3 regions of the Streptomyces sp. NPDC096311 genome follow, and region 1 is predicted to be linked to each of the others. Evidence: predicted binding sites of a transcription regulator. Region 1 holds the regulator's gene; each other region holds the start of a gene.
What was found. The regulator HspR, encoded in region 1, represses chaperone genes until heat shock. The targets are predictions, from matches to a motif close to TTGAGNNNNNNNNNCTCAA.
Positions count from the first base shown of each region.

Region 2: lon (endopeptidase La) is a predicted target of HspR. The motif match lies at 3,679-3,697, and genes of this name have one in related genera.
Region 3: dnaK (molecular chaperone DnaK) is a predicted target of HspR. The motif match lies at 951-969, and genes of this name have one in related genera.

Region 1 covers NZ_JBIWFN010000006.1:179,985-186,356, forward strand. Annotated here, with positions in the region: gene ACIRA5_RS17390 (MraY family glycosyltransferase) at 1-854, shown strand, start outside; gene dnaK (molecular chaperone DnaK) at 950-2,800, shown strand; gene grpE (nucleotide exchange factor GrpE) at 2,797-3,465, shown strand; gene dnaJ (molecular chaperone DnaJ) at 3,499-4,683, shown strand; gene ACIRA5_RS17410 (heat shock protein transcriptional repressor HspR) at 4,688-5,134, shown strand; gene ACIRA5_RS17415 (fibronectin type III domain-containing protein) at 5,563-6,372, opposite strand, start outside.
Region 2 covers NZ_JBIWFN010000020.1:165,716-172,087, reverse strand. Annotated here, with positions in the region: gene ACIRA5_RS40155 (response regulator transcription factor) at 1-646, opposite strand, end outside; gene ACIRA5_RS40150 (spermidine synthase) at 760-1,437, opposite strand; gene ACIRA5_RS40145 (hypothetical protein) at 1,645-1,899, shown strand; gene ACIRA5_RS40140 (rhomboid-like protein) at 1,954-2,871, shown strand; gene ACIRA5_RS40135 (hypothetical protein) at 2,939-3,346, opposite strand; gene lon (endopeptidase La) at 3,720-6,137, shown strand; gene ACIRA5_RS40125 (lysozyme) at 6,235-6,372, opposite strand, start outside.
Region 3 covers NZ_JBIWFN010000005.1:198,597-204,968, forward strand. Annotated here, with positions in the region: gene ACIRA5_RS15150 (hypothetical protein) at 1-329, shown strand, start outside; gene ACIRA5_RS15155 (OsmC family protein) at 460-885, shown strand; gene dnaK (molecular chaperone DnaK) at 1,016-2,884, shown strand; gene ACIRA5_RS15165 (helix-turn-helix domain-containing protein) at 2,960-3,826, opposite strand; gene ACIRA5_RS15170 (helix-turn-helix domain-containing protein) at 3,882-4,733, opposite strand; gene ACIRA5_RS15175 (4a-hydroxytetrahydrobiopterin dehydratase) at 4,921-5,226, shown strand; gene ACIRA5_RS15180 (class I SAM-dependent methyltransferase) at 5,232-5,990, shown strand; gene ACIRA5_RS15185 (hypothetical protein) at 5,959-6,372, opposite strand, start outside.

The DNA of each region.
Region 1 (6,372 bases):
CGAGGCTGCTGGCCGCCGGGATCGGGGTCGGTGCCCTCGGGCTCGTCGCCGACCTGTGGCCCCCGCCGCCTCTTGTGCGGGTTCCGCTCCAGGCGGCCGTCGTGACCGGCGCCGCCGCGCTGACCGTGCCCTACGGCGAGCTCGGCCCGGTGGTCGGGGTGGTGGCCGTCGGCTGGATCGCCCTCGCCACCCATGCCTTCACCTCGCTCGATCACGCCGACGGAGTGATGGGGACGGTCGCGGTGGCGACCGCCTTCGCGCTGAGCGGCTGTGCGGCTGCCGAGGTCATGGACGGGCTCGCGGCGCTGCTGAGCGTGCTGGCCGCCGCGCTGACCGGGTTCCTGATGCACAACTGGCCCCCGGCCCGGATCGTGCCCGGGCGCTGCGGCGCGCTGTTCGTCGGGTTCGTGCTGACCTCGGCGGCGGTACTGGTCCACGCCGGGCGGGGGGCCGGGTCGAGCGTGGGCGCCGCGTTCGCGCTGACGGCCGTGGCGACCGCCGACGCCGTGCTGGTGCTGGTGTCGCGGCAGCGGGCCGGGCGTCCGCTGCTGCGCGGCGCCCCCGATCATCTGGTCCACCGGCTGCGGCGCCTCGGTGTCACGCCTCGGGGCGCCGCGATCGTCGTGGGGGTCACCGGCTTCGCGGGTGCACTCGTCGGGATGCTGATCGACATGGGATGGGTGAGCGCGACGGCGGCGTTGTGGGTGGCGGGCGGCGCCGGTGTCGGCGTACTCGCGCTGCTTCGGATCCCCACCTACGGGGGACGGCATGTCCCCGCGTCCGGGAGTCGGTTGACCGAGAAGCCGCAGGTCGAACCACGTGTACAAGCACACCTGCGTGTAAGCAAGAGATAAGACTTGAGCCCCTGCGACTCATGTCTGTTGACCCAGCAATGAGAGTGGTGCACACTTGAGTCCGTTCCACTCAAGTCATTGCTGGAGGAATTGAAATGGCACGTGCGGTCGGCATCGACCTGGGCACGACTAACTCCGTCGTCAGCGTTCTTGAAGGCGGCGAGCCCACCGTCATCACCAACGCAGAGGGCGCCAGGACCACGCCGTCCGTCGTCGCCTTCGCCAAGAACGGTGAGGTGCTCGTCGGCGAGGTGGCCAAGCGCCAGGCGGTCACGAACGTGGACCGGACCATCCGCTCCGTGAAGCGTCACATGGGCACGGACTGGAAGATCGAGCTCGACGGGAAGAACTTCAACCCGCAGCAGATGAGCGCCTTCATCCTGCAGAAGCTGAAGCGCGACGCCGAGGCCTACCTGGGCGAGAAGGTCACGGACGCGGTCATCACCGTCCCGGCCTACTTCAACGACTCCGAGCGCCAGGCGACGAAGGAGGCCGGCGAGATCGCGGGCCTGAACGTCCTGCGCATCGTGAACGAGCCCACGGCCGCCGCCCTCGCGTACGGCCTGGACAAGGACGACCAGACGATCCTCGTCTTCGACCTCGGTGGCGGCACCTTCGACGTGTCCCTCCTGGAGATCGGTGACGGCGTCGTCGAGGTGAAGGCCACCAACGGCGACAACCACCTCGGTGGTGACGACTGGGACCAGCGTGTCGTCGACTACCTGGTGCAGCAGTTCCGCTCCGGTCACGGCGTGGACCTCGCCAAGGACAAGATGGCGCTCCAGCGTCTGCGCGAAGCCGCCGAGAAGGCGAAGATCGAGCTGTCCTCGTCCACCGAGACCTCGATCAACCTGCCCTACATCACGGCCTCCGCCGAGGGCCCGCTGCACCTGGACGAGAAGCTCACGCGCGCTCAGTTCCAGCAGCTCACCGCGGACCTTCTGGAGCGCTGCAAGACGCCGTTCCACAACGTCATCAAGGACGCGGGCATCAACCTCTCCGAGATCGACCACGTCGTTCTCGTCGGTGGCTCCACCCGCATGCCCGCCGTCGCCGAGCTCGTCAAGGAGCTGACCGGCGGCCAGGACGCCAACAAGGGCGTCAACCCGGACGAGGTCGTCGCCATCGGCGCCGCCCTGCAGGCCGGTGTCCTCAAGGGTGAGGTCAAGGACGTCCTGCTCCTCGACGTCACCCCGCTGTCCCTAGGCATCGAGACCAAGGGCGGCATCATGACGAAGCTCATCGAGCGGAACACGACGATCCCGACCAAGCGGTCCGAGATCTTCACCACCGCCGAGGACAACCAGCCGTCCGTCCAGATCCAGGTCTACCAGGGCGAGCGCGAGATCGCGGCGTACAACAAGAAGCTCGGGATGTTCGAGCTGACCGGTCTGCCGCCGGCCCCGCGCGGTGTCCCGCAGATCGAGGTCGCCTTCGACATCGACGCCAACGGCATCATGCACGTGACCGCGAAGGACCTGGGCACGGGCAAGGAGCAGAAGATGACCGTCACCGGCGGCTCCTCGCTGCCGAAGGACGAGGTCGACCGGATGCGCCAGGAGGCCGAGCAGTACGCGGACGAGGACCACAAGCGCCGCGAGGCCGCCGAGACCCGCAACCAGGGCGAGCAGCTCGTCTACCAGACCGAGAAGTTCCTCAAGGACAACGAGGACAAGGTCCCGGGTGACGTCAAGACCGAGGTCGAGGCCTCCATCGCCGAGCTGAAGGAGAAGCTCAAGGGCGAGGACACCGCCGAGATCCGCACCGCCACGGAGAAGGTCGCCGCGGTCTCCCAGAAGCTCGGCCAGGCCATGTACGCCGACGCCCAGGCCGCGCAGGCCGCCGGTGGCGCCGAAGGTGCCCCCGGCGCCGAGCAGGCCAAGGCCGATGACGACGTCGTCGACGCCGAGATCGTCGACGAGGACCGTAAGGACGGTGCCGCGTGACGGAGGAGACCCCGGGCTTCGAAGAGAAGCCTGACGTCCCCTCCGGCGCCACCCCTGACGACGCCGAGCCGCAGGCCGCCACCCCCTCCACGGAGGAGGCGGCGGCCCCGGCCGGGGACGCATCAGCAGCACAGATGGCCGGTCTGACCGCACAGCTGGACCAGGTCCGTACGGCGCTCGGCGAGCGCACGATGGACCTCCAGCGGCTCCAGGCCGAGTACCAGAACTACCGCCGTCGGGTCGAGCGCGACCGGATCGCGGTCAAGGAGATCGCCATCGCGAACCTCCTGACCGAACTCCTGCCCGTGCTCGACAACATCGCCCGCGCGCGGGACCACGGCGAACTGGTCGGCGGCTTCAAGTCGGTGGCCGAGTCGCTGGAGACCGTCGCGGCGAAGATGGGCCTCCAGCAGTTCGGCAAGGAGGGCGAGCCCTTCGACCCGATGATCCACGAGGCCCTGATGCACTCGTACGCGCCGGACGTCACGGAGACGACGTGCGTGGCGATTCTGCAGCCGGGGTATCGCATCGGCGAGCGCACCATCCGCCCCGCGCGGGTGGCGGTCGCCGAACCCCAGCCGGGGGCGCAGACCGGCAAGGCGGACTCCCAGGATTCCGCCGAGGCGGCCGACGACAAGGAGAGCGGTGGCCCGGACGAGGGCTGACGTTGAACGCATGAGAGAGGAGGGGCGTCGAGGATGAGCACCAAGGACTTCATCGAGAAGGACTTCTACAAGGTCCTCGGCGTCCCCAAGGACGCCACCGAGGCAGAGATCAAGAAGGCGTACCGGAAGCTCGCCCGCGAGTTCCACCCGGACGCCAACAAGGGCAATGCCAAGGCCGAGGAGCGCTTCAAGGAGATCTCCGAGGCGAACGACGTGCTCGGAGACCCCAAGAAGCGCAAGGAGTACGACGAGGCACGCGCCCTCTTCGGCAACGGCGGCTTCCGTCCGGGTCCCGGCGCGGGCGGCGGCAACTTCAACTTCGACCTGGGCGACCTCTTCGGAGGCGGCGCCCAGGGCGGAGCGGGGGGTGCCGGTGGCTTCGGCGGCGGCATCGGTGACGTCTTCGGGGGCCTGTTCAACCGCGGCGGCGCGGGCACGGGTACGCGGACCCAGCCCCGGCGCGGCCAGGACATCGACACCGAGGTGACGCTCAGCTTCACCGAGGCGGTGGACGGCGCGACGGTCCCGCTGCGGATGACGTCCCAGGCGCCCTGCAAGGCCTGTTCGGGCACCGGCGACGCGAACGGCACACCGCGCGTGTGCCCGACGTGCGTCGGCACCGGTCAGGTCGCGCGCGGCTCCGGCGGCGGCTTCTCGCTCACGGACCCCTGCCCGGACTGCAAGGGCCGCGGTCTCATCGCGGAGAACCCCTGCGAGATCTGCCACGGCAGCGGTCGCGCCAAGTCCTCGCGCACGATGCAGGTCCGCATCCCGGCGGGGGTGAGCGACAACCAGCGCATCCGCCTCCGCGGCAAGGGCGCACCCGGCGAACGGGGCGGCCCGGCAGGCGATCTGTACGTCACGGTCCATGTGGACGCCCACCCGGTCTTCGGCCGCAAGGGCGACAACCTCACCGTCACCGTGCCCGTCACCTTCGCGGAGGCGGCACTCGGCGGCGAGGTGCGCGTACCGACCCTGGGCGGCCCCCCGGTCACCCTGAAGCTGCCCCCGGGCACGCCCAACGGCCGTACGATGCGGGCCCGCGGCAAGGGTGCCGTCCGCAAGGACGGTACGCGTGGCGACCTCCTCGTCACCGTCGAGGTCGCGGTCCCCACGGACGTGTCGGGCAAGGCTCGCGACGCCCTGGAGGCGTATCGCGAGGCAACCGCGGGCGAGGACCCACGGGCCGAGCTGTTCCAGGCCGCGAAGGGAGCATGAGCAGATGGACGGCCGTCGTCGAAACCCCTATGAACTGACCGAGGAGACCCCGGTCTACGTCATCTCGGTGGCGGCCCAGCTCTCCGGCCTGCACCCGCAGACCCTGCGCCAGTACGACCGCCTCGGCCTGGTCTCCCCGGACCGCACCGCCGGCCGGGGCCGGCGTTACTCGGCCCGCGACATCGAACTGCTCCGCACGGTGCAGGCGCTCTCCCAGGACGAGGGCATCAACCTGGCCGGCATCAAGCGCATCATCGAGCTGGAGAACCAGGTGGCCGCCCTCCAGTCCCGCGTCGCGGAACTGGAATCGGCCCTGGACGGCGCCGCTGCCGCGATGCAGCAGCGCGAGGCCGCGGTGCACGCCTCGTACCGCCGCGACCTGGTCCCGTACCAGGAGGTCCAGCAGACGAGCGCGCTGGTGGTCTGGCGTCCGAAGAGGCAGTCGGACTAGTTCCAGCTACCGAAGGGGGTGGGGAGGTCGTCGACCTCCCCACCCCCTTCGGCGTTCCTCGGCTCACCGCGCCGGTTCGGTGACCGTCCAGTCGCCGGCGGGCAGGGTCTCGGTGCCGTCGGCCCTCACACCGGTCACCCAGTAGGAGGACGTGGTGCCGCGCTTCGTGCCGGTGTCGAAGTACTCGAACGCTCCGGCCGAGGCCTCGTGGACCTTCTCGTACGCGGCGGTGGCGGGGTTCCACCGATAGATGCGAAAGCCCTGCGCGGGTTCGGCGGACTCCTCTTGGCCCGCTCCGAGCCCGGACCAGGTCAGGCGGTTGCCCTCGTCGCCCCAGAGCTCGCCCCAGTAGACGGTGTACCGCCCGAGGTCGGTGGCCGGGTTCTTGTCCCACTCCAGCTCGAAGCCGTACGCGGTCGGGGTGACCGTCAGCCCGGTGACGGCGGGCGGCGGGTGAGGTCCTCGCGCTCGCCGGCGGCGGCCGCGGAACGCGCGGACTCGTTGCCCGCCGCGTCGAGAACGGTCACCCGGTAGGAGGAGGCGACGCTCTCGACGGCCGAGGTGTCCAGGTACGAGAGTTTGTCCGTACTGCCCATCCGGGCGTACACCCCGTTCTCGGTCGTCGCCCGGTAGACGCGGTAGGACACCGCTCCCGTGACCCCGTTCCGGTCGAGCTGCAGCCCGCGGGACACCGAGGTGGCGATCAGCCCGGCGGGCGCGGCGAGCGCCGTCCGGTCGAGGGTGGTCACGGCCTGGTCCGCGTTGCCCGCCGACTCGTTGCCCGCCTTGTCGTGGGCGCGGACCTCGTAGGAGTAGGTGTCGCCGGTCGCGGGCACGGTCGTGTCGGTGTACGAGGTGGCGGTCGTCGTACCCACTCCCGTCCAGGTGGCGCTGCCCTTCGGACGGCGGTAGGCGCGATACCCCGCGAGGTCCATCTCCTTGTTCTTCGCCCAGCTCAGCTTGGCGTTGCCGCCCGCCGTGTCGTACGAGACGGAAGTCCCGCTCGGGGTGAGGGGTTTGACCTTGTCGACGGTGGCGGTGGTGCGGCGGGTGTAGCCGAAGGAGACGTTGGCGGCGCCGGTCCAGTTGACGTAGTCGACGCGGAGGGTGTGCTTTCCGGAAGGAATCGTGACGTTGACGGTCTTTTTGACCGTCGAGGAGACGTTCTTCCAGAGGTCGGCCTTGCGGGTGCCGTCGAGGTAGACGCGGATGCCGTCCTGGGCGGTGACGGGAAGGGC
Region 2 (6,372 bases), on a different contig from region 1:
TGTCCACGGTCCGGGTGCCCGAGGCGTCCGCCCAGTCCCAGACCTCGGCCAGCAACTGCTCGCGGGAGAGTACCGCGCGCGGAGTGTTGGCGAGGCATACCAGGAGGTCGAATTCGGTGGGCGTGAGGTGCACGTCCTCCGAGCGCACCCGCACCCGGCGCTGCGCGTGGTCGATCTCCAGCTCGCCGAGGCGCAGGATCCCGCTGCGCGGCGTCGAGGCGGCCACCACGGCCCGCTCGACCCGGCGCAGCAGGACGTGGACGCGCGCGGCCAGCTCGCGCATCGAGAACGGCTTGGTCATGTAGTCGTCGGCGCCGACGCCGAGCCCGACCAGCATGTCGGTCTCGTCGTCGCGCGCGGTGAGCATCAGCACCGGCACCGGGCGCTGGGCCTGCACGCGCCGGCAGACCTCCAGGCCGTCGAAGCCGGGCAGCATGATGTCGAGGATCAGCAGGTCGGGCTGCCAGGCCTCCGCTGTGTCGACGGCGGCCGGTCCGTCGCCCGCGGTTTGCACGAGGAATCCCTCGGCTCGCAGGCGGGCCGCGATGGCGTCGACGATCGTCGGGTCGTCCTCGACCACCAGCACCCGGCGCTGAGCGCCTGGCGTGGCCGCCGTGCCGTTGTGCGAGGTGTGTGTCTGCTCCATCGCCCGCCCCTGAGGTGTGCTTTCCGGAATCCGTGGGGTGATCCCATGACTGCGCTTGACGCTTGAATGATCTGCGCCAGGGAAGCAGGGTACGGGCAGTCACCTTCGCTCGGCTATCCAGGCCCGACCGCGAGATGGACGACGTCCGGAACGCCCCGGGCAACGGGGATCTCTTCGGTACGCACCTGGTGGAATCCGGCATTCCGCAGCGTTCCTTCAAATTCCGGAGAGGGCTGCGCCGACCATACGGCGAGTACCCCGCCCGGCTTCAACGCCCTTGCGCAGCTTGCCAGTCCGGCGGGTCCGTACAGCCCGGTGTTGTCCTCGGTGACGGTCCAGTCGGGCCCGTTGTCGATGTCGAGGCACAGCGCGTCGTACGTGTCGGAAGTCTCATTGACGTGAGCGAGCAGATCCGATCTCACGATCTCGGTCCGGGGGTCGGTGAGCGCCGCCGCGGAGAGTTCCGCCAGCGGTCCGTCACGGTGCCAGTCGATGATGGCCCCTTCGCGTTCGACGACGGTGATGTGTCCCCAGCGCGGGTCGGCGGCGGCGTGTGCCAGAGAGAACCCGACGCCGAGCCCCCCGATCAGCACCTTGGGCTCCGTCCGCCCGTCCAGGGCGTCCAGCGCGGCGTCGACGAGCAGCCGTTCCGAGCGGCCGTCGGAGGTGTCCATCAGGAAGCACCCGTTGGCGATGATCTGCAGCAGCGCGCCGTGGCGCCGCAACACGACCTCGCCGTACGGGCCTTCCCGGCGATCGATGACTACAGGGATGTCGTACGAGGCAGTCATGACTCCCATCCTGGCATTTTCACCGGGATGGGTAGCCGAATTAACCGTTCCTAGGGGCTGAGCGGGAGTGAGTCCTGTTGCCAGGACCGCTGCTCAGCCGAACAACCCCAACGGTGTGGGGTGTTCTGGTCGCGCGTCTTCGCTCCACTGCCGGGCGGCACGTGTCTGGTACGCGGTCCGGGCGGGTGGGGGCGGGTCCTCCTTCTCTTGTTCGACGTCCTGCTCGCCGAGGCGGGCGGTCCCGGCCACCTCGCCGACGCGCTCTTCGTGCAGCGCTACAAGGCCGCCCGGATGCGGGCCCACCTCGACCGGCTGCTGTGCTCGATCACCGTCTCGGGCACGGGGCTGCCGTCGGACGCGCGCACGGACTGGCTCGGACGCATGTGCGGACACGGCGACCCCGGACGCCGTACGCGCTTATCAGGTTGCTATGAATCGCCTCCCACGTGGCGTCGGTCATAGACAGCGGCGCCGCGAGCCCCCAAGGGTGGAGCGGGACGGAAGGAGCCCCTCACCTTGGACCGGAGCACGACCGCGACGGCGAGGGCAGTGGCGACGACCACGGCCCCGACGGCCTCCTCGGCCGATGCCGCGCTCAAGGACCCACAGACGGGCACGCTTCTCCTGGACGGGGTGCCGCGACAACGCGGTGCCACGACCGTGTCGCCCGCCCCCCGCCCGGCGACGACACCCCCTGTACTCGCCCCTCCCGCTCCACCCGTCTCCCGTGTCCTCGCCCGGCTCCGGTCGCTCCGTCCCTGGCGGCTGCTGCCCACCCCCACCGGAACGCCGTTCACCTTCGGTTACGCGGCCGTGCTCACCGTCACCGCGATGGTCACCGACTACGCGGACCCCTCCCTCGTGCACGCCTTGCAGCAGGGGTCCAGCACCGATGTCGCGCACCTCGTACGCGAACCGGTGCTGGTGCTGCTGGCCAGTGCGCTGTGGATGGCCGGCGGGATCACCTCGCCGTACGCCATCGGGTTCGTGCTGGTGCTGACCGCGCTGGAGCGGCGGATAGGCGGCCTGCGGGCCGCCGGAGTCTTTCTGCTCGGGCACGTCGTGGCCACCCTGGCCACCGAGGTGCCCGTCGGCCTTTCCGTGCTGGTGGGAGACCTCCCCGACAGCTCCCTGCACCGTCTCGACTACGGCATCAGCTTCGGCGTCGCCACGAGCGTCGGCGCGCTCGCCGGATTGCTGAGGCCCTGGCTGCGCTGGCCCATGCTGGTCGTCTTCGGCTCGATGGTCGTCGGGGACCTGCTCGAATTCGCCGACCCGATGACGGACTGGGGGCATGTGATGTCCCTGGCGATCGGGGTGTCGACCTGGCCGCTGGTCCGCGGCTGGCGCCGCGCCCGTACGGAGGCGGCCTCCAGTCCCGCCGCCCCCGCCGCCGCACACACCGCTCAGTCGCCCGGCACCGCCGCCGTCTGACATCCCGGGCGGTCGGGCCGGGTCCGGACCGGATCAGTCCAGTCCAGTCCAGTCCAGTCGGGTCGGGTCAGGTGGCCCGGGCCGCCGTCAGCCGTCGAGCCGGCTCCGGGATGCCGAGGCGACGCTCCCGTTCCGCACTCGCCCCGTGGAGCTGGTCGGTGAGCTGGTAACGGTCGGCGCGCAGGTCGTAGTACTCGCGGAAGAGGACCTCGCCGCCGTTCACCCCGCCGTTCACCCCGCCGGGCAGCCGGCCCTGCCGGTCCAGGCGGAGACCATAGTACTCCGTGTACCGCTCGGTCTTGCCGATGTACGTCGCCCAGCTGTGGATCGGCGCCGTCTGCTCGGACCCGTTCGCCTCCGTCACTGCCCGCACCGCCGCCGCCCCGAGCGCTGCTACGGCCGCGGCCCCGGCACCCACGACCACCCGGCGCCGGGTCGACCCCCGTTCCCGTCCCTGTTCCTGCCCCTCGCCCACGTCGCGCCCCGTCTCCCCGTGCGTGGTTCCACAGCCTGTGGATGAGCCTGCAGTGCGAAGGAGCCGGCTGCGAATGCGATTGCGGTGGTGCGGCGGGGCTCGTGCACTCTCGCGGCTGGGTCGGCTGCGTCGACCGGGCGCGGTCGCACGGGAAGGGACGGCTGGCCGACGGCGTTGACCGCACCACAGGCGTTCGCCGCGGATCTACGGCGGAGTGGCGCCGGCCAAGAGGGAAGCGTGGCGGATACCCCACTGACCTGCGTGGATGTCTCCGTGGAGAGCGATCGCTCACAGCGAACAGACCCTGGGGAACAATCCGGGGCTCACGTGCATTGAGTCGGCATAGCTCAACTTGACTGCCTAGGGAGAGATAATGGCTTCGACGTCCACACCGCTCACCCTGCCCGTGTTGCCGCTCGATGATGAGGTCGTGCTGCCCGGGATGGTGGTTCCGCTGGACCTGAACGACGCCGATGTACGCGCCGCGGTGGAGGCCGCCCAGGCCGCCGCGCGGTCGGAGCCCGGCAAGCCGAAGGTGCTGCTGGTGCCACGCATCGACGGGGCGTACCCGAGCACGGGCGTGCTCGGCACCGTCGAGCAGGTCGGCCGACTGGCCGACGGCGACCCGGGCGCGCTGATCCGCGGCCGTGGGCGCGTGAAGATCGGCGCCGGGACGACCGGTCCTGGTGCCGCCCTGTGGGTCGAGGGCACCCGGGTCGATGAGACCGTGCCCGACCCGCTGCCCGGCCACGTCACCGAACTGGTCAAGGAGTACAAGGCCCTCGCCACCAGTTGGCTGCGCAAGCGCGGCGCCTGGCAGGTCGTGGACCGCGTACAGGCCATCGACGACGTGTCCGCCCTTGCCGACAATTCCGGTTACTCCCCGTTCCTGAGCACCGAGCAGAAGGTCACGCTGCTGGAGACCGCCGACCCGGTCGCCCGGCTGAAGCTCGCCACCGAGCAGCTGCGTGAGCACCTGGCGGAGCAGGATGTCGCCGAGTCCATCGCGAAGGACGTCCAGGAAGGCGTCGACAAGCAGCAGCGCGAGTTCCTGCTGCGGCGCCAGCTCGAAGCCGTCCGCAAGGAGCTGCGCGAGCTGAACGGCGACGCCAAGGAGGGCGAGGAGTCCGACGACTACCGGACCCGCGTCGAGGCCGCCGACCTCCCCGAGAACGTCCGCGAGGCCGCGCTCAAGGAAGTCGACAAGCTGGAGCGGTCCAGCGACCAGTCGCCCGAGGGCGGCTGGATCCGGACCTGGCTCGACACCGTCCTGGAACTGCCGTGGAACGAGCGCACCGAGGACGAGTACGACATCCAGGGCGCCAAGAGCATCCTGGACGCCGAGCACGCCGGTCTGGAGGACGTGAAGGAGCGCATCACCGAGTACCTGGCCGTGCGCAAGCGGCGTTCCGAGCGTGGTCTCGGCGTCGTCGGCGGGCGGCGCGGCGGTGCCGTGCTCGCGCTCGTCGGTCCGCCCGGTGTCGGCAAGACCTCGCTCGGCGAGTCCGTCGCGCACGCCATGGGCCGCAAGTTCGTCCGGGTCGCGCTCGGCGGCGTACGGGACGAGGCCGAGATCCGCGGCCACCGGCGTACGTACGTCGGCGCGCTGCCCGGCCGCATCGTCCGCGCCATCAAGGAGGCCGGGTCCATGAACCCGGTGGTCCTGCTGGACGAGATCGACAAGGTCGGCTCCGACTTCCGCGGCGACCCCGCCGCGGCGCTGCTCGAAGTCCTCGACCCCGCCCAGAACCACACCTTCCGGGACCACTACCTGGAGGTCGAGCTCGACCTCAGCGACGTGGTGTTCCTGGCGACGGCCAACGTGCTCGAAGCCATCCCGGAGGCGCTGCTCGACCGTATGGAACTGGTCCGGCTCGACGGGTACACCGAGGACGAGAAGGTCGTCATCGCCCGTGACCACCTGCTGCCGCGTCAGCTGGAGCGGGCCGGTCTGGAGAAGGAGGAGGTCGCGCTCGACGAGAGCGCGCTGCGCAAGCTCGCCGGGGAGTACACCCGGGAAGCGGGCGTACGCAACCTGGAGCGGGCCGTCGCACGCCTGCTCCGCAAGGTCGCGGCGCAGCACGAACTCGGAGAGCGGGAGCTGCCCTTCACGGTGACCGACGCCGATCTGCGCGGGCTCATCGGACGGCCGCACCACGTGCCCGAGTCCGCCCAGGACCCGGCCGAGCGCCGTACCGCGGTGCCCGGTGTCGCCACCGGTCTGGCCGTGACGGGCGCGGGCGGTGACGTCCTCTTCGTGGAGGCGTCGCTGGCCGACCCGGAGACGGGCGCGGCCGGTCTGACCCTGACCGGTCAGCTGGGTGACGTGATGAAGGAGTCGGCGCAGATCGCGCTCTCCTTCCTCCGCTCGCACGGCGCCGAGCTGGAACTGCCGGTCGGCGACCTGAAGGACCGGGGCGTGCACATCCACTTCCCGGCGGGCGCGGTCCCCAAGGACGGTCCGAGCGCGGGCGTCACCATGACGACGGCGCTGGCCTCGCTCCTGTCCGGCCGGCTGGTCCGCACGGACGTGGCGATGACGGGTGAGGTCTCACTGACCGGCCGTGTCCTGCCCATCGGCGGGGTGAAGCAGAAGCTGCTCGCCGCGCACCGGGCGGGTGTCACCACGGTCATCATCCCGAAGCGCAACGAGGCCGACCTGGACGACGTCCCGGCCGAGGTGCTGGAGAAGCTGGACGTCCACGCCGTCACGGACGTCCGCCAGGTCCTGGAACTGGCGCTGTCGCCGGCGACGAACGGCGCGATGCCGGAGGTTCCGGCAGCGGCGTGACGGACGCTGCCGGTAGGGAAGGCCCGGGTCCCGTGAGGGAGGCCCGGGCCTTCGCCGTGCTGTCAGCCGTCAGCCGTCAGCCGACATCTGCCATCGGTCAGCCGTTGGCCAGTGCCCGCACCCGGTCCAGCCCGCCGTTGAACTTGTCGTGGTCACCGACCGTCGGTCCGGACGAGGTGTACTGCCACAACGTGTAGTACGCCCAGCCGGCCGGCAGCGTGCCGGGGTCGGCGGC
Region 3 (6,372 bases), on a different contig from region 1:
CGCTGGGCGCCATCGCCTCGTACGCCGAGGCCCGGGACGTACCGGCAGCGCGGGTGGTGTTCTGCGACGCGGCGCCGCACGACGCGGGCTATCTCCCGGTCACCGAGATCGCCGGTCGCGTACGGGTGCACGGGCGCGGCGGTACGGTGCTGCAGCCCGGCATCGATCTGCTGCACCGCGCGGACGACTTCCCGCCGGGCGCGCCGCTGCTGGTCATCACGGACGGCGGGTGCGACGTGCTGCGGGTGCGGCGCGAGCACGCGTATCTGATTCCGCAGGGCGCGCGGCTGCCGTTCACGGCGCGGGGACCGGTCTTCCGGGTGCGGTGAACCACCTTCGCGGCCGCGGCGAGCCGTCTTGGCGGACTTGGTGAGCCGTCATTCTGGGTGAGTCGCGCGCAGGTGTGATCGGATGGTGCGCACGGACCCCGAAAACGGGACCCCATCGAAGGGAATCATCGTGGCAACCACGCGCACCGCGCACACCGTGTGGGAAGGCAACCTGCTCGAGGGCAGCGGCGTCGTCACCTTCGACTCCTCCGGCATCGGCCAGCAGCCGGTGACGTGGGCGTCGCGGGCGCAGGACGCCAACGGCAAGACCAGCCCCGAGGAGCTGATCGCCGCCGCCCACTCCAGCTGCTTCTCCATGGCGCTGTCGCACGCCCTCGCGGGCGCGGGCACCCCGCCCACCAAGCTCGTCACCAACGCCGACGTCACCTTCCAGCCCGGCGAGGGCATCACCGGCATCCACCTGACGGTGGAGGGCACGGTGCCGGGCCTCGACAACGACGGCTTCGTCGCGGCGGCCGAGGACGCGAAGAAGAACTGCCCGGTCAGCGCGGCGCTGACCGGCACGACGATCACCCTGTCGGCCAAGCTGGGCTGACGCCCGGGAGCAGTACGGCGCCGCGGTCCCCACGCAGGGCCCGCGGCGCTGTCATGTCCGCCCCATTGACAAGAACGCACTCAAGTTTTGTGCTTGAAGGTGGGCAGCGCCCTGGCGGAAGGGGACGGACATGGCACGTGCGGTCGGGATCGACCTCGGTACGACGAACTCGGTGGTGGCCCTCCTGGAAGGCGGCGACCCCACCGTCGTGACCAATGCGGAGGGCGCGCGCACCACCCCCTCCGTGGTGGCCTTCGCCAAGAACGGTGAGGTGCTCGTCGGCGAGGTCGCCAAGCGTCAGGCCGTGACGAACGTGGAGCGCACCGCGCGCTCGGTCAAGCGCCACATGGGCGACGCGAGCTGGCGCTTCCCGGAGAAGGGCTCCGTCGACGGCACCCGCTACCGCGCCCAGGAACTGTCGGCGCGCGTCCTGCAGAAGCTGAAGCGGGACGCGGAGGCCTACCTCGGCGAGGACGTCACGGACGCCGTGATCACCGTGCCCGCGTACTTCGACGACGCCCAGCGCCAGGCCACCAAGGAGGCGGGCGAGATCGCGGGCCTGAAGGTGCTGCGGATCATCAACGAGCCGACGGCCGCCGCCCTCGCCTACGGCCTCGACCGGGGCGAGGAGCAGACCGTCCTCGTCTTCGACCTGGGCGGCGGCACCTTCGACGTCTCGCTCCTGGAGATCGGCGACGGCGTCATCGAGGTCAAGGCCACCAACGGCGACACCCGGCTCGGCGGCGACGACTGGGACCAGCGGATCGTCGAACACCTCGCACAGCGCTTCAAGGCCTCGTACGGCATCGATCTCGGCCACGACAAGATGGCGCTGCAACGGCTGCGCGAGGGCGCCGAGAAGGCCAAGATCGAACTGTCCAGCTCCTCCGAGACCACCGTCAACCTGCCCTACATCACCGCCACCGCCGACGGCCCCCTGCATCTCGAGGAGAAGCTGACCCGCGCCCAGTTCCAGGAGCTGACCGCCGATCTGCTCGACCGCTGCAAGACCCCCTTCCACCAGGCGGTCAAGGACGCGGGCGTCAAGCTCGCCGCGGTCGACCACGTCATCCTGGTCGGCGGCTCGACCCGGATGCCCGCCGTCACGGACCTGGTCAGGGAACTCACCGGCAAGGACCCGCACAAGGGCGTCAACCCGGACGAGGTCGTGGCGCTCGGCGCGGCCCTCCAGGCGGGTGTCATCAGGGGGGACGTGAAGGACGTCCTGCTCCTCGACGTCACCCCGCTGTCCCTCGGCATCGAGACCAAGGGCGGCATCATGACCAGGCTCATCGAGCGCAACACCACGATCCCGACCCGTCGTTCGGAGATCTTCACCACGGCCGCGGACAACCAGCCCTCGGTCGGTATCCAGGTCTACCAGGGCGAACGCGAGATCGCCGCGTACAACAAGAAGCTCGGCGTCTTCGACCTCACCGGGCTGCCGCCCGCGCCGCGCGGAGTCCCGCAGATCGAGGTCGCCTTCGACATCGACGCCAACGGGATCATGCACGTCTCCGCGAAGGACCTCGCCACCGGGCGCGAACAGAAGATGACCGTCACGGGTGGCTCCGCGCTCCCCAAGAACGACATCGACCGCATGATGCGCGAGGCCGAGCAGTACGCCGAGGAGGACCGCGCGCGCCGCGAGGCCGCCGAGACCCGCAACCAGGCCGAACAACTCGTCTACCAGACCGAGAAGTTCCTCCGCGACAACGACGAACGCATCCCCTCCGAGACGAAACCCGAGGTCGAGTCCGCCGTCGCCGACCTCAAGCGCCTCCTGGAGGACTCCGCCACCGACACCACCGCCCTGCGCGGCGGCGTCGAGAAGCTGGCCTCGGTGAGCCAGAAGATGGGCCAGGCCATGTACGCCCAGGCCCAGCAGACGCCCCCGGAGGAGCCGGCCGCCGAGCACACCACGGCGGCGGAGGAGGAGGGTGTGGTGGACGCCGAGATCGTGGACGACGAGAGGGAGACGAGGGGCGGCGCGGCATAAGGAACCTAGAGGTGAGGGGCTCGCGGGGAGCCCCTCACGGGCAACCCTCACCAAGAACCCCGCTCCGAGAACTTCTCAGTAGGAGTCCCGGATCTCCCGCAGGATCTCCTTGGTACGGGGCACGGAGGCGGCGTGGGCGGACATGTGGTCCAGCACTTCCAGGTGCATGCCCACCTCGGCGCGCGAGTCGAGGTAGAGGGCGCCGGTCAGGTACTCGCTGTAGACCATGTCGGGCAGTTCCGGCTCCGCGAAGCGGAACAGCGCGAAGGAGGTGTACGTCCCCGGATGCGGGCCGCTCGCGTACTCGGCGACCTGGACGGAGATGTCGTCGCTCTCCATCTCCCGCAGCAGCCGGTCGATCTGGTCCCGCATGACCTCGCCACGGATGCTCACCGGACGCCGCAGCGCGGTCTCGTCCATGATCACCCAGAGGTGGGGCCGGTGCTCGCGCCCCAGCAGCAGCTGCTGCCGCGTCATGCGCAGCGTCACATGCCGCTCGATGGCCTCGGGCCCCGTCTGGCCCACCGTCCCCGCCTCCAGCACGGCGCGCGCGTACTCCTCGGTCTGCAGCAGCCCGGGCACGAAATGCGGCTCGTACGAGCGGATCAGACGGGCGGCGCCCTCCAGGCTGACGTGCATGCTGAACCAGTCCGGCAGCACATCGTGGAACCGCTGCCACCAGCCCGGCTGGTTCGCCTCCTCGGCGAGCGTGACGAAGGCGGCCACCTCGTCGTCGGCCACGCCGTACGTCGTCAGCAGCACCTGGAGGTAAGGGATCTTGAGGGCGACCTCGGCCATCTCCATCCGCCGCACCGTCGCCGGGGCGACACGCAGGACACGCGCGGCCTCTTCGCGCTTCAGCCCGGTGGCCTCCCGCAATTCCTGCAGCCGCCGCCCGAGCACCACTTGCCCCACGGTGGGCGCAGCCCGCCGCTCACTCACGCCACGCCCTCCCCAAGCGCCGAAGCCACCACTCAAACGGATCGGCGACGCTCCGTCAAGAGACCAGTGACTGAAGGTATTTGACCGTCGCCGGATCCGCGGGCAGAAACGTCTCGATGGCCAGCTCGGCGACGGTCACGTCCATCGGGGTGTTGAAAGTGGAGATGGAGGAGATGAAGGACAGCACGCGCCCGCCGTGCTCGATCTGCAGGGGGAGCGCGACATGGGGAACGGGCTCGACGCCGCCGTCCAGTCCCCCTTCCCCTTCGTGTCCCTGTTCCCGCTCCGGTGCCGGGTAGGCCGCCACCTCCTCGTAGAGCGCACGCAGTGGCGCGGAGCGGTCCAGGGCGATCTGCCGTTCCATCTGCGCGAGCAGGTGGTCGCGCCACTCGCGGTGGTTGCGGATCCGCGGCGCCAGGCCCTCCGGGTGGAGGGTCAGCCGCATCGCGTTCAGCGGCGGCGTGAGCAGCGACTCGCAGACGCCCTCCAGGAGCATGGCGATGCCACGGTTGGCGGCGAGCACGGTGTACGTGGCGTCGACCACCAGCGCCGGGTAGGGCTCATAGCCCTGGATCAGCCGCTCCATGCCCTGGCGCAGGGCGTCCATCGACGGGTCGTCGAGGGGGGTCTCCGGGTAGTGGGGCGCGTAGCCGGCGGCCAGTAGCAGCGCGTTGCGTTCCCGTACGGGGACGTCGAGGTGCTCCGCCAGCCGCAGCACCATCTCCTCGCTCGGGCGGGAGCGGCCGGTCTCGATGAAGCTGATGTGGCGGGCCGAGGAACCGGCCCGCAGCGCCAGTTCCAGCTGGCTGACCCGGCGCTGCTCCCGCCAGCCGCGCAGCAGCGGGCCGACGCCCTTGCCGGCGGGGTGGGTTGAGGGTCTGGTCGGACCGGACGCGACGAGGGACATACGCCGACCGTAACCGAGGAACGCCGTGGGTGGAGCGTGGGCCTTGCCCTCGAACGCCGGACGGCCGGGACTTTCGGGCGGAGCCTCCGAAGAGAGCCGGGGCGCCGGAGAGCCCTGGTCGGGGGACTGTGGCAGGCTGAGGAACAGTCCCCACCGCACCCCACCACAAGAAGAACGGAGCGAGGCCATGCCCGTCGAACCCCTGTCGCAGAAGGAGATCGAGGATCAGCTCGCGGAGCTGCCCGGCTGGTCGCTGGACGGCGACCACCTCGCCCGCTCCTACCGCCTTGCCTCCCACTTCGCCGCGACCGCGATGGTCGTCCACATCGCCCAGGTCCAGGAGGAGCTCGACCACCACTCCGACCTCACCCTCGGCTACCACACGATCTCCCTCACCGTGAACACCCACAGCATCGGCGGCGCCGTCACCGAGCTCGACCTCAACCTCGCCCGCAGGGTGGAGGCACTCGCTCCGGGACATGGCGCACACTGATCCACATGCTGGACTACGACAAGGAAGCCGACGTATACGACGCCAGCAGGGGCGGTGAGCCCAGAGCGGCCGCTGCCGCGGACGCCGTACTCGGCCTCGTCCCCGACGGCGTGCAGGCCCTGCTCGACGTCGCCTGCGGCACCGGAATCGTCACGCGCCTCCTCGCCGCCGCCCGCCCGGCGCTCCGGGTGACGGGCGCGGACGCCGCGCAGGGCATGGCCCGGATGGCGGCGGCACGGCTCCCGGGCTCGGTGGTCCGCGCCGACAGCCGCCGACTGCCCTTCCCGGATGCCTCGTTCGACGCCGTCACTACCGTCTGGCTGCTCCATCTGGTCGACGGCGCCGAGGACGTCCGTGCCATCGTCGCCGAGTGCGCGCGGGTCCTGCGCCCGGGCGGGGTGTACGTCACCACCGTCGACAAGGCCGCCGCACACGACGTGGGCAGCGACATCGACGCCGTGCTCGCCGCCCGCCCGCGCCGCCCCGCCCAGGACCGCACCGAGGACGTCGAGGCGTACGCCGTCGAGCACGGCCTCACCCCGGCCGGTCGGGCCCGTTTCCGGGGCCACGGCCAGGGTCGCAGCCCGCGCAGCACGGTGGCGGACCTGCGCCGCGGCTGGTTCACCCGGATCACCCCGGACGAACCGCTGGCCGAGCGTTTCGTCACGCTGCTCGAAGCGCTGCCCGATCAGGAAGTCCCGCGCCCCGACCCGCAGTTCGCCCTCCGCGCGTTCAGGAAGATCCCCGCCGCGCGAACTCCATGACCCAGTTGGTCACCCACGTCCTCTCCCCGTCCATGGAGAAGGCCTGCTCCCAGCGGGCCGTGGTCGGGGAGATCCCCGACCACACGAACCGCACCCGCACGTCCTTCCCGTCGTGCGTGTCGTCGCCGTGGAACTCACCGCGCCCGTCGGACCCGAACCGCCCCACCACCGGCGGAAACAGCTTCCCGCTGCGGCTCGACGACCAGTTCAGCGACCACACCCGCGCCGCCGGGTCGAAGAGCCGCAGGGTGAGCCCCTGCCAGCCCTGACCGGGCACCGTCATCTCGTCGATGTTCGCGGCCCCCTCGAACAGGCTCCAGCAGCGGCTCGTGGCCCCGAACTCCTCCCAGCCGCTGCCGGGGTCGAGGAAGTCGGTCAGACG